2 regions of the Fervidobacterium riparium genome follow, and region 2 is predicted to be linked to the other one. Evidence: riboswitches for the same ligand, from Rfam matches in the RefSeq annotation. Region 2 holds a riboswitch; the other holds the start of a gene.

Region 1 (8,269 bases), 150 kb from region 2:
ACTGGAGCGCACAAACGTAAACGGTGGTGGCATTGCGCTTGGACATCCAATCGGTGCAAGTGGAAATAGGATAATCGTTACGCTCCTGTATGAAATGAAAAAGAGACATATAAAATACGGACTTGCGACGCTTTGCATCGGTGGTGGAATGGGTACTGCGGTTATCGTTGAGAATATTGAATGATTCTTATATAAAAGGGGGTAAACAACATGAGATTGGAAGGTAAAGTTTGCATAATCACAGGCGCAGGAAGCGGTATTGGAAGAACGGCGGCTGAACTCTTTGCAAAAGAAGGTGCTATCGTAATTGCATGTGATGTTGGAGAAGCATCTTACGAACATCCGAACATACATTTTTACAAACTTGATGTGACTGATAGAAACAGGATAGCAGAAGTTGTGAAGGATGTAATCGAAAAGTTCGGAAAAATAGACGTGCTTATTAATAATGCAGGTATCACACGCGATGCGCTCATTCAAAATATGACCGAAGAGGATTGGGATAGAGTAATAAATGTAAACCTGAAAGGCGTTTTCAATATGACTCAGGCAGTTGTCCCTTATATGCTCGAAGCTGGAAAAGGTAGTATAATTAATACATCGTCTGTGGTAGGTGTCTACGGAAACATTGGGCAAACGAATTACTCAGCGACAAAGGCTGGGGTTATAGGTATGACAAAAACCTGGGCGAAAGAATTTGCAAGAAAAGGCGCACAAATTAGAGTTAACGCAGTTGCTCCGGGCTTTATAAAAACCCCAATGACAGAGAAAGTGCCAGAAAAGATTTTAACGGCAATGGCTGAGAAAGCAGCATTAAAGAGGCTTGGAGAACCTATAGAAGTTGCTTATCTTTACCTGTTCTTGGCATCCGACGAATCAGCATTCATTACAGGTCAAGTCATAGGTGTCGATGGAGGACTTGTACTATAGTGTAGTTGATAATAATAAAATTGAAGCGCTCCTTTTAAGGAGCGCTTTCTTTCAATAATTTCCTACATAGGAAGCTATTATCTGCCTTATCTTATTTTCCTGAATTAACTTCTGAACCGCTTTATCAATTCGACTCTTGAGCTCTTTATTCAATGATATATAGCCTATCTTGGTCGTATAAATGAGTTGCTTTTGGACTGTAAGTCCGTACATTTTAGCAAGGTATAGTGCGTTGATGTAATCAAAAAATGCGCCATCGATTTTCTTTATCAAGAGATGTGTTATTATCTCTTCGTTAGAAACGTAAGATATGTACTTAACTTTCCTCCCGCTTTGATTCCATTGCTGAACGATGGTTTCTCCTGTTGCCCCTTTTTTGACTCCAAAAGTAATGCTTTCCGGTCTTCCATCCCACTTTAGATCACTTCTTGTCACAATAGCTAAACCTGAATCCATATAGGGTGTTCCGAAATCGTAGAGTTTCTTTCTCTCATCTGTCATATGTATGCCGCCTACGACTACGTCCATCGATAATTTTGTTAAAATCTCAGGGGAAATTGCGGAAAAAGGTAATACGTACACTTCAAGCTGATAACCTATCTCTTGAGAAACCGCCTTCCATATATCACATTCTATGCCTTTGAATGTGTTCCCACTCCAAAATGCATATGGAGAACCTAACAGGAACCCAACTTTAAGATACTGAGAGAAGATAAACGATGTAGGCAATATAAGAACAAGAGATAATAGTAGCAGAAGAATTCTTCTTATCAAACCGAAGCACCTCACTTCTTGGAATTTGATAAAACTTGTCTCTCATCTACTCTTTTAGACTATGCGAAGCTTTGGATCGTTGAAAGCTATATAAATTATTAAAAAAAGTACAGGGAAGGAATCCCTGCCCTTCTCTTTTCGAATTAGAACTATCCTATAACAGCTTTCTCCCACTTCTTCAATATTTCATCCAATCGTTCGTTAATCTTTGGGTCTACTCTCAAAATCTTCTTTGTTTCAGGAACGTATTTAAATACTTCAGGTAGTTCGATGTTTATAACAGGAAGCATCCACTGGTTCAGAGGAACTTCTTTTTGAAATTCAGGTGTCAAAATAAATTCTATAAACGCTCTTGCAAGTGCCCTGTTTTTGGCATTCTTAATTATACCTGCGTATTCTTCAAGAACGTATGCGCCTTCTTCAAAGATTACAGGTACATACTTTATTGAGCCGTATTTATACATGCTGTAAGCTCCGTCTGTTGCAAAACTAACTATTATGTCAGCCTCACCTGTTTCAATCATCTTGAATGCTGCACTCCAACCACTTGTGAATGTAAGTACGTTCTTCTTGAGCTCTTTCCAGTACTCCATAGCTCCATCTTCACCAAAAGCCGCTATTGTCCACATGAGGAATGTCAATCCTGTACTTGAAGTTCTTGGGTCTATTAAAACGATTTTGCCTTTGTATTCCGATTTCAGCAAATCTTTGAATGATCTTGGAGGATTTTTTATCTTCTCCGCGTTGTAAAGCATAGCTATAGCGCCATAATCGTACACGGTCCCGTAGTCGTTTACAAAACCTTTGTACATCAAATTTTTAGAATTCGTTGCTCTGTATTTTTCCAAGATACCTTCGCTGATAGCCTTGTTCAGTTGCTGGAGGTTCAATCCTATGACTATGTCAGCTCTTGGCGAATTTTTCTCAGCTATTAGCCTTGCAAGCACATCGCCCATCGAACCAAAGCTGACAACTTTTACTTTGCAGTTGTACTGTTTTTCAAATTTTGGTATAACAACCTTTGCTATGCCCCCTGCAAAACTGTCGGATGTGTATATGACAAGTTCAGCAGAGAAAGATACCGCTGTGATGAGCACAAGAGTTAAAAAAAACAGCTTTTTCATAAAAATCCCTCCTTTTCACGATATTCATACGTTATGCGCATTTAAAAGAAAAAATCCCTCCAATTTTACGGAGGGAACATCGTTTTATTATTAATTTTTCCAGATTCACACTTATTGTGTGCCCTGGTCCCTCCGCCGGTATTAACCGGATCAGGTTCGAAGGGTCGGGAACTTGCGTTCCCCTCTCAGCCCCGCATTTAGGAGCTCCCCTCCAGGTATAGTATTTCACAATGAATTTTACAATAGCTGTTACTAACAGTCAAGTCGTTGAGTTTTCGGAAAGTTTAATCGTCGATTATTGCGCATAACTTTCATTGTGATAAAATTAACTTAAAGGTTATCTCTAAAACCACTTACTTCTAAGAAGGGGTGAAACTATGAGAAAGCACATTCTTATCTTGCTAAGTGTTTTTGTACTTACTATTTCGTTTGGTGGTGTCTTGCATTTTGAACATGCGGACATTGTTTTTCCGGAAGGTTATGAAGAAAACGCCAAACTTGTTGGGAAGATATTCGAAAACGTTCGGCAACAGGTTATCGATTTAATTGGAAACGACCCGGGTAGAGTTACTTTCATACTTCAAGATAAGGGAGCCATAAGTAACGGATATACAAATCCTTTACTTCACAAAACAATAGTTCTTTACCTCTGGCCACCGGAAAGTTGGTTCCAATTCTCATTGCCGCTCGAGGATTGGTATACATATCTTATCATTCACGAATTTACGCACATGGTGCATTTAACCTACCAAGATTTATTCTCAAAGATAATAAGTATCTTAACAGGCATTCCGTATTTGCCTCAAATGTATGGACCATTTGTCGAAGGCACAACGGTCTTTGCTGAAAGCTCTTTTTCGAAATCCTCAGGTAGACTGAATAATCCGTTCTATTCTGATGGTATGTATTATTATTCTATTCCAAATTTTCCGTCATTCACCTATAAAGAATTGATGCCTGTTGATGACTTCAGAGGAGGTTTGCTGTACTACAATTTCACAGCTGGCTTTTATAAATATCTTGTAGATACGTACGGTCTGGATAAGATGAAAAAATATCTTGAATTAACTTCTGCATTTTTACCTGACCCAGAGATTGGGAGCAAGTATAAAGATATCTTTGAAAAAGTCTTTGGAAAAACTTTTGACGAGCTTTATACTGATTGGATTAGAAGTGTAATGAAGATAAAATACCATGAAGGTGAGCTTATATACAAACTTCCAAATACTCAGATCTACAAAATCGACAAAACAGATAAAGGCATTCGAATACTAACTGATAAATTTGGTCCCTCAACTTCTTACATTGGTACCACTAATTCAGAATTGATAGAATTGGATCAAAGCGGAAAGGAAATTTCAAAACAAGTTCTTTTTGCAATGGATTTGAAAATTGATTCTGATACAAAGTATGGTCTTATCAAAAGCGAGACTATGGGAACATACGAGAATCAGGTTTGGGATTTGAGTGCAAACCGGATTATTGCTAAAGGAAACATATCGGCATTTGCGGTAGCAGATAAGAAGGTATACTTAGCAAATTATGACAATAGAACTATGAAGACCAGAATTGTAGGAGAGAACTTTGAATTAACAATAGACAAGTATGTTTCTTATATGGACGGTAGAGATACGAAATTGGCTCTTCTGCTGTCGGATTATTCGATTCTTATAGTAGATACCAAAACCAAAGAAACGTTTGAGATAACTGACGATGCAATGAAGGGCCCGTATGTAAGATTTTGGAAAGATGGCATTCTCTTTACAAGAGTTGATGGAAAATACGTGAATCCATATTATTATGACCTATCTAAGAAAAAACTTTATCAACTTGGAGAAAATTTGTTGGTTTATGATTTTTGCGTAGCAGATGATTTCATCTATTATGTAAGCTATATTCCCTACACGGTGAATACCGGTATGGGAATTTACAAAATCAAGTATAGTCAATCTGAAGCAGAATTGAAATCATATAAATACGATTTCAGTTTTACTGACGTGAAATTTGAGTACGGCTCTGAGCTCGCGTTTAGAATGAATAAATTCATGCAACCGCTTACTTGGATTCCGATGTACGAGTACAACGAAACTGACGACATTCATCGTGGGTATATGATATTTACTTTTGGAAACATAGAGAACGATACGTTTGTAGTCTTAACACCAATCTTTGACCTCAAAATAACAGATTCAAGCTTCAACCTTTCTTATTCACAGTACATCGGTGCTATCCAATCTAAGGATACTTACGAGCTTTTCGCCAGTTATTATTATCCAACAAACGACTACAACTTGACCGGTGCGTTTAGATTTGGGACTCTTAAACTAACGCCTAATACTAACATGTATGGTTACTTGACTTTCAGTTTTAGAAGTGAATATAGCAATATACTCGACGCTTACTTCAACCTATTTGCTACCTTTAATGTACCTGCTGTTTATTCAAAAAACATAGGCTTTGGGTTACTTGTTACATCGAATTTGTTTGGTTACCCTTATAAATCCCAAGCTTTCTTATTGCTCAGCAGTGAAACGTACGAAGAACTATTCTCGTATGAAAAGCTGTTGTCAAACTTGTACGCTTTCGGCTATTTTGGCATTGCTTTGAATTTAGACACAACATTTGAAAGCCAAGCTGCTGTAAGACTCGAGGATATTCAGACAGTTTCGTACGATGTTTCATTAGCATACACGTTGTTCAAAGACAGTTCATTTATATTCGGAAATCTTATTTACGTACGAAATAGCGGTATTACCCTCGGAATTTCCAATCCAGTAGCTTTATCAAATGAATCCATCTATGGACTTTACACTCATTTCTTTATTGAAACGTATGTCTCAGGTTTAAAGCTCTATCCTGTTGCAGGTATTTTTTCACCATTTACTGAAATCCTAAGCGAGGAGCCATTGTATCTGATTTATTTTGGACTCAATTCATCGCCACATGGTTTACCACTGTCGCCATGGGTGATACCAAGTAGATAACAGTCTAGTAATATGGAGAATGTTTTGTTATAGTTTGTAAGAAAACTACATTTTAGGGGGCTAACATTGTTATGGGAAGGTTTTTTCATAAATATCACTTGCTATCGTTTTCTGTTTCAATTCAAGCGTATCTTTTCAGTACTTTTATAAATTCAACCGCAGCAAAACTGAATTTTACATTTACTCAAATTGGACTTATCAATCTTGTTGCATCCTTTGTCTACGCTTTAGCGAGTATTACGATAGGTCATAGCGGATACAAGTATGGTTATAAGAAAACCATGTCATTGCTTTTCGCGTACCTCCTGTTTGTTTCATTCTATGGACTTGCGGTTCGAACACCATATGCATTAACGCTCTTTGCAATATTACAAGGAGCGTTCTTCGGTTCATTTTTCCCTCAAGTTGAAGGGCTTATTGCAAAGTCAGAAAGTACTCTCGGAATAGATCCACCATCAATTACCGGCAGGTTCACGTTATCATGGAGCACGGGAAATATAATTGGAGTGACGTTTGGTCCATACTTAACCGTTCGCTTGTCATACATTATATTCATGATAGGTCTTATCCTTTCATCATGTAGCGCTATTTTGATTACAAAGGACGGCAGGAAAAGCGGTGATGTTATTGTATTTAAGCCTGCACATAAGTTAACGGAACATACGTACAATTCTTCTATAGTTAACGATTCAAAGCTCATGAGAAAGCTCAGATTAGAATACAGGATAATCCTGTTCTTGGGCGGGCTTGTTTACACATCTGTGATGGCTGATTTTCCGAAACTGATTTTACTTGCAGGTTTAAATTTGGATAAAGCCGGATTTTTAATAGTGGGGGCCAACATAGGTGTTTTCCTGACGTTTGTTCTTCTTCAATCCTGGAAAGGTTGGGTAGGCAACGAGAAAATCTGTGCTTTGCTTCTTAGTGTCGTCCCGGCAACTGGTATCTTGGCAATTTTTGCAAAATCACCTTTGCCGTTTTTTATAACAGCGCTTTTTGCAGGTTTCAGTTATGCTGTTCCCTATACTTTTGCGATATTCTACGGTCTGCTTTCTGAGACCGAAGCACACGGCAAGCAGGGAGCATTGCATGAGATGGTCATAGGTATGCTCTTTGGGGTTGGTCCATTCTTGGGAGGGTTGTTACTTGATAGATTCAATGGAAATACAGGATTGGTTGTTTATGCATTAGCTATATCACTTGCTATTTATTCCATACAGCTATTCTTCAACAAGTTCTATGTACTAAAATCACAGAACTAAATCACTCGTTTTTTTGTCCAGTTAGATTTTACAAACGCATAAAGCATCACACTTGCTTCTGCAAATTCAGAAACAGGAAACGCAAGCCACAATCCGTTTATACCTAATTTGAAAGTCAAAATACTCAAAAGAACAAACGGGACCATAACACCCCATCGACTTATAATGCTTGAAATGAACGGAATAGAGGTCTTTCCGGATCCAAAGAACGCACTTGAAATACCAGCAGTAACCGAAATAAAGAACATTGCAGTCAAGACAAATTTGAGACTCTTAGCACCAATTTCGATAACTATTTGGTTTGTCGTGAATATTCTAAAAATGTCGTCTTTAAAACTCGCAATCAAGGTCAGGATAACCATGTTGATAATGACACTATACAAGGTTGCCATGAAGGCAACCTTTTTTGCCAACCTTTCATCGTTCTTTCCAAGCGCAAATCCAACTAATGTACTTGAACCTATTGAAAGACCGAATATCGGAATAACGGAAAAACCCATAACTCGTTCTATTATGCCGAAAACAGTGACGATTTCCGAACCAAATAGCGATGACAATTTTATGAGTACGGTATACGAAAGATTTCGAAGGAGCATCTCTATACCTGAAGGTAAACCAATGGTAATTAGTTTTCTATCTATTAGCCTGTCCAATTTCAGCAATCCTTTAAACGAGACCTTCACCCCATCTATACCTCTTGAAAGTAACGTTAATCCCCAAATCAGAGGAAAGAAAGAAGATAAAACTGTTGCCCAAGCAGCTCCCTCTATTCCCAAACCAAGACCGCGGACACCTATGTAAGGTATTTTTTCAAAAATGAATACCGGATCAAGGATAATATTTAAAAAAGCCCCAAGAGCCATTGTAGTCATTGCTAAAGTGGCTCGTCCAATGTTGCGCAGTGCGGTAAAGGTAGAGTAAGTCATGAAAAATATCGGCATAAAAAATATGCGGATGTAACCATATTTAATTGCAGATTCGACAACTTCTCTATCCTTTGAAAAGAACCACACAAGCGGTTTGAAAAATACAATTAAAATTGTCGAAGCAATTACCGCAACTAATGCCTTAAAAATAAGGGTTTGTTCTATTATTCTTGAAGTTAAGCGTTTGTCACCCGAACCATAAGATTGTGATATCAACGATACCGAAGATGTGCCTATTATCTCGTTAAGAATCTCAACGAGCAAAAGAT
Region 2 (8,269 bases):
GATATTCTTCTTGAATGTATCATCTCTTAGTTCATCATTTAGAGAAGTTGGATTTGGGTGAATTTCTTTGTACCGGAATATAAATGGTGCATGTATACCAAATGTTGAGTTACGTTCATTCAAGAATCTTTGGATGATTTCTATATCCTCACTTTTGAAAAATGTGAGCTCGTAGTGCTTCGCATATGGCAACGTGTAAATCAATTCTTTATTCGCCCTGATCAAGCTTGTAGATATACATTTTCTTTTCATTTTCTTCTTCAATAAGCCCACTACCTCTTTTCTTTACTGATTCGCAAATTCTTTTGTTATCTTTATTGCACAAAACGGTCCACACATTGAACAACCATCAGACTCATATGGTCTACTTTCAAGTTTTTTCTTTGCATCTTCTGGGTGTATCGCAATTTCAAACATCTTATTCCAGTCAAAGTTTGCTCTGGCAAGTGCCATATTGTATTCAAGTTCCAATGCCTTCTTATTTCCCTTCGCAACATCTGCAATTACTGCAGCTATTCTTGAAGCGATCACGCCATACTTTACATCATTTTCGTCAGGCAAAGCAACGTGTTCTGCTGGTGTTACGTAGCAAATGAAATCACAGCCATGATAAGCGGCTAAAGCAGCGCCTACTGCACTGACTATGTGGTCGTGTCCAACGCCTCTATCTGTTGGAAGTGGACCAAGCAAGAATACAGGAGCACCTTTACCAATTTTCTTCATCAGTTTGACATTCATTTCGATTTCATTTAGAGGCACATGACCAGGTCCTTCGAGCATAACCTGGACACCTTTTTTTCTTGCCATGTCAACCAACTCTGCCATAACAAATAATTCCTCAAGCTGTTGAGGGTCAGTTGCATCTACCACAGTTCCTGGTCTCATACCATCGCCAAGACTAAGAGTTACATCAAACTCCGCAGCGATGTCCAGAATCTCGTCAAAATGTTCGTAAAATGGGTTTTCCTTTCTATTTTGTATCATCCAACCAGCAATGATAGATCCCCCACGGCTAACTATTCTTAGTACTCTTTTGCTCTTCTTGAGTTTTTCTAAAACATTTTGTGTTATGCCAACGTGGATTGTCATAAAATCTATACCATCCTTGGCATGAGCGTATACCATATCAATAAAATCTTTTTCCGTAAAATCTACCACGTTCTTACAACTTTCGTATGCTTTGACCGCAGAATCGTATATCGGAACAGAACCAACAGGAACTGGAGAATGTTCAACAATTGTTTGCCGAATCTTTGAAAGGTCTCCCCAAGTAGAGAGCGTCATAACAGCATCAGTACCTGCTGAAATTGCGATTTCAAGCTTTCTCAGTTCTTCTTCTAAGGACGAGTATCCCGCAGAAGTTCCTATATTTGCATTAACCTTTACAGAAAAGTCTTCTCCAACTATCATTGGTTTGGAAACGTTATGAAGCTTGTTTTTTGGAATAACTGCCTTTCCTTCTGAAAGTTTTTTCAAAACATATTCAACGGAAAGTCCCTCGTTTTCGGCACACTTTCTAATTTCATCTGTAACTATACCATTTATAGCATTTTGCATTTGAGTAGGCATGTTCTTCACCACCTTTTCTTAGTCAAATTCTTAGTCCAACCTTTTCAATTCAGACAATATTAACTCTGCTGCACGGATACCTGAAAAAATCATCCCTCCGAATATTGGTCCCATTCTTGGTCCACCACCAACGCTCACGGCAGCCATTCCCATCACGTAAAGTCCGGGATAAATCTCTCTTGTATTTTCAACAACGAACTTTTCACCATTTTCTGCATCCATTGGAAATTCGTAATCGACAGTACCACAGCTGCAAAGATTTTCCGTTGAACCTGTGACACTCATCATAATCCCGCGTTTTGATAGTAACCTAACAAGATTAGCCGGATGCCCGGTACCGTCTACGGTGAATTTAGCAACAACGGTAATCGGATCGACATGAAGCCTTTCTTTGACTGTTGGAAGCCAGTTTATAACCACACCACAAACGCGTTTATCGTACATGACCAAATCTTCGACAAAAACGTTATTGAAAAGAACAGCGCCGTTAAGGGTTGCATGATACAGCAGTGCGGACGCAAAGTGCACGGAATCAACGGTTATCAAATCGCCGTGCTTGACATATTTTATAGAATACTCTTTGAGAAAACCCTCTAACTCGCTTTCTAAAACCAATTCGTTGAACATCATTCCGCCACCCCAAATTCCACCGCCGGGCTCGTTCTTGGCTTCAAAGATTGCAACTTTCTTCCCCGCTTTAGACAGTTCGATAGCGAGTGCTAACGCGCTTGGTCCCGCACCTGCAATAGCAACGTCTACCTCGAGGTTTGCTTTTAATTTCTGAAAATACCTTTCCACAATGAGCTCTGAAATTCGATAATCTTTTTTGCTGCTTAATTCCTTCAACATATCAGTAACCTCCCTTAGTTTGTTTGAAAATAAAGAAAGTCCCTCCGAAATTCTTCGGAGGGACCCATTCTGCTTTTTTTACACTAATTAAAATTCTTTAGAATCTTTCTCCCGAATCCCTCCGCCGGTATTACCCGGATCAGGTTCATAGGGTCGAAGGATTGCCTCCTTCCTCTCAGCCCCGCTGTATGGAGCTCCCCTTCGGGAAATTATTCACTTTTCTAATTTGATAATAATACACTTTTAGAAAAAGTCAAGCATTTAAGAAATTGAAAAAATCAAGAATTTGGTCTGTTTGTATTAAAATTCTATACCTTTCCTTGCCATGATACCTTTTGTATAATAATGCTTAACCTCTCTCATCTGAGTAACCAGATCAGCGTATTCCAAAAGTTCATTTGGAGCATATCTTCCCGTAATTATAATCTCGACGTCTTTATCGCGTTTTTCCAACAGTTCAAGCACTTGGCTAACTGGGATGAGACCATAATAAATTGCTACGTTTAACTCGTCAAGAATAACTAAATCGTATGTTCCATTGAGAATGAAATTTTTTACTTTTTCAAACCCTTTTTGAGCAAGTTCTATATCGATTTTATCAGGATTTCTTTTGATAAAGCAATCTCGTCCGAACTGTTCGATAGTAATGTTTGGGATATATCTTTCTACGTCAAGTTCGGTGTATTTCATACCCTTTATAAATTGCCCGATAAAAACATTCATACCTGCACATGCGGCTCTAAGTGCCTGGCCAAATGCTGCTGTTGTCTTACCTTTACCATTACCTGTATAAACATGCACAAACCCCATCATTATGCCTCCCATCATTCTTTTCTACATTCCACAAGTTTTTGAATTAGTTTTGCATTTTCATTAGCGTTCTTTAGTCCGATCCTTACAAAAGATTCCATTCCAAAATCGTACATAGTCCGCACGTGCATTCCATTATTGTTGATGAAATTCAAAAACTCTTTGGTATTATCAAAGCTGTTTCCAACCTTAATAACAAAGTAGTTTACACTTGAAGGAAAGTAAGCGTACCTTTGAAACCGTTCACGTTCTTGAGAGATATATCTCTGGGTTAATACCTTGAATTCAAGGAATTTGCTGTAATTCTTAATAATCTCTTGAATTGCAAGGTAACCAAGAGAACCAACGCCCCACGGACTTCGGTATTGTTTAAGAAATTCAGAAAATTTCTTGCTTTTGGCATATCCAATCCTTATTCCCGGATACCCGAGAATTTTCGTAAATGTTCTTATACGAATAACATTTTCAAAGTTGTCTAAATTATATTTTCCCTTTAACTCTTCGGATACAAAGTCTATAAAGGATTCATCAATTATGCATGTCACACCATAGTTTTCTAATTCCCGAACTAAATCATCGAGTTCTGCATAAATGCCCGTTGGATTGTTCGGGTTGCTCAACATGACATACATCTTTTTTCTACTCTTTGTTCTAATCTTTTTTGACAGCCGAAGGATTCGTTCGTAATCTAATCGACGGTTGTCAAAATCGACTATACTAACTTTATATATTTTGTTTTCATTAAATTGTGCAACGCGTTCGTATTCTCCGTAATTTGGAGTTGGAATGATTACCTCAGCATCTTCAAGCGATTTGAAGCCGATAATTTGCAAAACCTCAGTAGCTCCGGCGAAGATTTCGCAATCTTCACCAAAGACATTTTTAAAATCCTCTTCAAGCCATTCTATATAAGTGTATTTCGATGAGTACTCCTCACCAAGTTTAAATATACCCTTCAAAAAATCGGGTTTTAAAGGATTGATTGAAACTGAAAAATCAATTATAGTTTCTTTGTTTATTCCACCATGAAAAACGCTCATATGACGCCCCCAGCGTTGAGTAATATTCTCACTGCATAAGAAAGAAAGACTATGAATAACCATAATGAGCAAATGTTTTTATACAGCTTCAATCCACGCTTCAAATCACTCTTTTCTGGAAGTTTCCCTTCAAATCTATACATACCGATTTTTTCAAATCCAACGCTCAGTACGCCGGCAAACGCACTCATCGGATAAGTGCCGTTTATTTTCAATCTCCCGTAGAGCTTGATGTATTTGAGAGCATTACGAAAATTGAACAGTGAAATAATCAGTGCACTTAATCTTGCGGGAATGTAGTTTGCAACATCATCAAGCCTTGCTGGAAGTTTCCCAAACCATTCATACGTTTGATTTCTGTACCCAAACAGCGCATCGTATGTGTTAATTATTCTATAGACCACAGCACCAGGCAAACCGAATAGCAAAAAATAGAAAATGGGCGCTACAACTGAATCATTGAAATTCTCTGCTAAGCTTTCGAGTGCTGCCGAGTAGAGATGCTGCTTTGATAAGTTTCTTGTATCTCTGCTAACAATCATGGAAACATTTTGCCTTAAGATTTTTTCATCTTCTACATTACATCTTTCAACATGCGTATAAAGGCTCTTAATTGCAAAGGTTGATTTAGTAAGGTAAGAACACAGTACTATGTAGATAAGGTAATAATTAGATCTTAAACCAAGAACAAAAAATATTATGCTCAGCCAAAACGAAATTTCGAAAATTTCTGAGACCATTCCTAAAACAAATCTTTCGGAAGCGCTACTGCATCTTTGAGTGTGCTTGTCAAAAAACTTACTTAGAAATCCAAAGTATACAACCGGATGAATGGCTGTTGGATATTCTCCGAAAATTATGTCAAATGTGACAGCAATAGTTAGTGAAATTACATTATCAATTGTATTATCCCAAAGGAACATATAAGCACTCCCACATTGTTAGAAAATTTATTCACTATGTTTGTTAATCAAAAATTGAGAAAGCAAGTAAAATGAATAACTGTGCAATCAAACAAGTACCCCCAATGACATCGCCCGTAACTCCACCGATTTTTCTTTCGGATATTGAATTAACCACGATTGCTACACTGATAGCAATTAACAATGACAAAACGTATCCCACGTAGCTCAAAAAAATTAAAGGAAGCGTAAATAGGATTCCAACGAGATTTCTTTTGCTCGTTGGATAAAGTAATGCACCAAGCCCTTTGTTCTTTGCAGGTTTAGAGAAAAGAATTAAAAGAGTCATCGTTAATCGTCCAAAGACAGAAGAAAATAACAGAGCGTATGGTGGAACAAGAGAAAATAGTTGATAAAAGACGATAACGTATAACGTGCCATAAAAAACAGCAAAAGGTCCAACATTTCCTTTCGACATTATTTCGAGTCTTCTTTCAGCATTCGACTGGTTCAAAAAACCGTCGAACATGTCGAGAAGTCCATCAAAGTGAAAAAGATCGAAAAGATAAAAACCTGCTGCAATTGAAATTACTTTGACTAATAAACTTCCACCTACGTTGGGAATAAGCCTGCTTAATGTCGCCCCCGATAGATAGATACTTCCAATGAGGTATCCAACAATAGAGAAATATTTTGGTACTTTCCGAATATCTCCAGCGTCTAACTGATATCCCTTCATGTTAACGGGTATACGAGATATAAAGCTCAAAGCTATCATAAACTCTCTCACGAACACCATGAGAAGATTGCCCCCTGCAGCTATTTTGTTTTAAGAACAGTTCGCTCAAATAGTGTTATAGAGTCTATTAAGTCATCTAAATTGAAAATCTCAAAGCATATAAGACTGATTTCAGAGATTCTCCTTCTTCCTAAAAAGTTGATAACATCTTCAAGCGTTTTTTTATCAAGCTTTTCGTGGTCTTTTCCACTGTGCACACCCATCATGTGAATTTCGTTTATTTTATCAATCAACTCCATTGGGAATCTTTCACCAAGAAAATGGTGCCCAACATCAAAAGTCATCTTTTCGTAGGGCAAGACCTTTTCCTTCAAGTTCTCAACCGAAACATCTTTGCTTGCAACTTTAATAAACTCACTTATGCCATCTATTGGATGCACTACATAATTCAGAATTTCCAAATCTGATTTCCTCAGAAAATTGTAAGCACTAATCATGTTTTCTACATTGTTTGTTGGCAAGTGGACAGTATATTTCAGACCATACTTCCCGGTTAGTTTTGCTAAATATTTAGCTTCCTTTTCTAAAAGCTCCTTGGTTTCATCGTCCCATGTATAGACCAACAGTTCAACAAAGTCAACTAAATGTGCCAAAATCCTTGCATTCTCGTAGTATGTTCCAGGTATGACCCAAGAGGTGCTACCAATAAGTTGCTTGTTCGCTGTGCTCATCTTATCCTTACCTCAATCCCACTGAAGAGTACGTAAACCTCGTTTGATATGCCTGCAAGTCTCGAATTGAGCCTTCCAAGTGTTTCTGCGTACTGTCTTGCAAGTTTGTTTTCAGGTACTATTCCGAAGCCAACTTCATTTGTGACTATAACAACATCATAATCGACAGTCTCTAAGATATTGATCAGATTTTCAGTGTAGTTTTCCACGTCGTAATTGTAATGGAATAAATTGCCGAGATAAGTCGTAATGCATTCAATTAGTGCAACGTCATAACCTCCACTGAGCTTTTTTAATACTTTGTGTACTTCCACAGGTTCTTCGAATGCATCAAACAATGTTCCGCGTTCTTTTTTGTGCCGTTCTATGCGCTCTCTCATCTCATCGTCAAATGGTACACTTGTTGCTATATATGCCCTCTTAGAGTAGGGCTTTTTCAATATGTAATTTTGTGCAAACGTGCTCTTGCCAGATTTTACCCCGCCGGTTATCAATGTAATCATACAGGTTGGTCTTCTCCTTTCGAAACGTTCGCACTTTCAAAAGTCGCCATTTCTCGAATCATTTTGATCGCAGCTTCTATGATTGAAATGGAAAGCACAGCACCTGTTCCTTCGCCGAGTCTCATATCAAGATCCAGAATTGGTCTCAAACCAAGTTTATCAAGAATCACTTTGTGTCCCTTGACTTTTGATTTGTGTCCTGCGAATACGTAGTTCAAAACTTGCGAATTTATCTTCCACGCGATTAAAAGCCCTGCTGTTGTTGGGAAACCATCGATGATTACGGGAACGCCTTCCTCAGCTGCTTTGAGTATAAACCCAGCCATCTGTCCAATACAATATCCACCAACCTTCTGCAGAACATCAATCGGATCATTAGCGTCTGGGTCATTAACTTCTAAGGCATATTTTATCGCTTCTTTCTTTTTTCTTAATCCTTCTTCATTCAACGGTGTTCCAATATCTAAGATTTCGTCAAGCCCAAAGCCTAAAGCCACTGCTACTGCAGAAGCGGTTGTTGTGTTTCCGATTCCCATATCACCGACAACAAGTAATTCTGCTCCTTTTTCTATTGCTTTGTCGGCGATTTCAGCACCTTTCTCGATACATGCATAAGCTTGCTCTTTTGTCATCGCAGGTCCTTTAGTAAAATCTTTCGTACCGTAGCCTATCTTAGCTTTTATTAACCTTTTGTGCTCAATGTCTACGTCTACTTTGACACCTGAGTCAACCACAAAGACATCTGCACCAACGTGTCGAGAAAAGACGTTAATTGCAGCACCACCGTTGAGAAAATTTAGAATCATCTGATATGTGACCTCTTGCGGATATGCGGAAACACCATTTTCTGCTACTCCATGATCTGCCGTAAACACGTAAACTTCTTTCCTTTTTGGGAGCTCAGGGATAACCTTTCCTTGGATTAATCCCATCTTCAGGGCGATTTCTTCGAGATAACCTAAGCTTCCGACGGGTTTTGTGAGGTTGTTAAGTCGGTTCACTATAGCACTTTTCAGTTCATTTGAGAAGGTTGCATTAATGTTGAAATTCAAGCCTTTCCTTGTGATTTCCATAAACTTTTCCCCCTTTATATACTTTAGAAATTAAAAACAAATTTTCCCGTAAA

What was found. Region 2 has a riboswitch for thiamine pyrophosphate ahead of IB67_RS05345 (sulfide-dependent adenosine diphosphate thiazole synthase). Riboswitches for the same ligand answer to the same signal wherever they lie in the genome.
Region 1: linked by a shared signal. The riboswitch ahead of IB67_RS04580 (thiamine ABC transporter substrate-binding protein) and the one ahead of IB67_RS05345 (sulfide-dependent adenosine diphosphate thiazole synthase) in region 2 are both predicted to bind thiamine pyrophosphate.

Annotation. Positions count from the first base shown of each region.
Region 1 covers NZ_CP009277.1:1,011,495-1,019,763, forward strand. The annotation lists gene IB67_RS04565 (acetyl-CoA C-acetyltransferase) at 1-184, shown strand, start outside; gene IB67_RS04570 (beta-ketoacyl-ACP reductase) at 211-930, shown strand; gene IB67_RS04575 (substrate-binding periplasmic protein) at 982-1,704, opposite strand; gene IB67_RS04580 (thiamine ABC transporter substrate-binding protein) at 1,854-2,828, opposite strand; TPP riboswitch at 2,939-3,049, opposite strand; gene IB67_RS04585 (hypothetical protein) at 3,206-5,812, shown strand; gene IB67_RS04590 (MFS transporter) at 5,884-7,074, shown strand; gene IB67_RS04595 (MATE family efflux transporter) at 7,071-8,264, opposite strand; gene IB67_RS04600 (hypothetical protein) at 8,237-8,269, opposite strand, start outside.
Region 2 covers NZ_CP009277.1:1,163,197-1,171,465, forward strand. The annotation lists gene IB67_RS05335 (sugar phosphate isomerase/epimerase family protein) at 1-264, opposite strand, end outside; gene thiC (phosphomethylpyrimidine synthase ThiC) at 286-1,569, opposite strand; gene IB67_RS05345 (sulfide-dependent adenosine diphosphate thiazole synthase) at 1,600-2,418, opposite strand; TPP riboswitch at 2,517-2,629, opposite strand; gene cobO (cob(I)yrinic acid a,c-diamide adenosyltransferase) at 2,719-3,228, opposite strand; gene IB67_RS05355 (aminotransferase class I/II-fold pyridoxal phosphate-dependent enzyme) at 3,243-4,268, opposite strand; gene cbiB (adenosylcobinamide-phosphate synthase CbiB) at 4,265-5,191, opposite strand; gene IB67_RS05365 (adenosylcobinamide-GDP ribazoletransferase) at 5,235-5,969, opposite strand; gene cbiR (cobamide remodeling phosphodiesterase CbiR) at 5,990-6,640, opposite strand; gene cobU (bifunctional adenosylcobinamide kinase/adenosylcobinamide-phosphate guanylyltransferase) at 6,637-7,143, opposite strand; gene cobT (nicotinate-nucleotide--dimethylbenzimidazole phosphoribosyltransferase) at 7,140-8,216, opposite strand.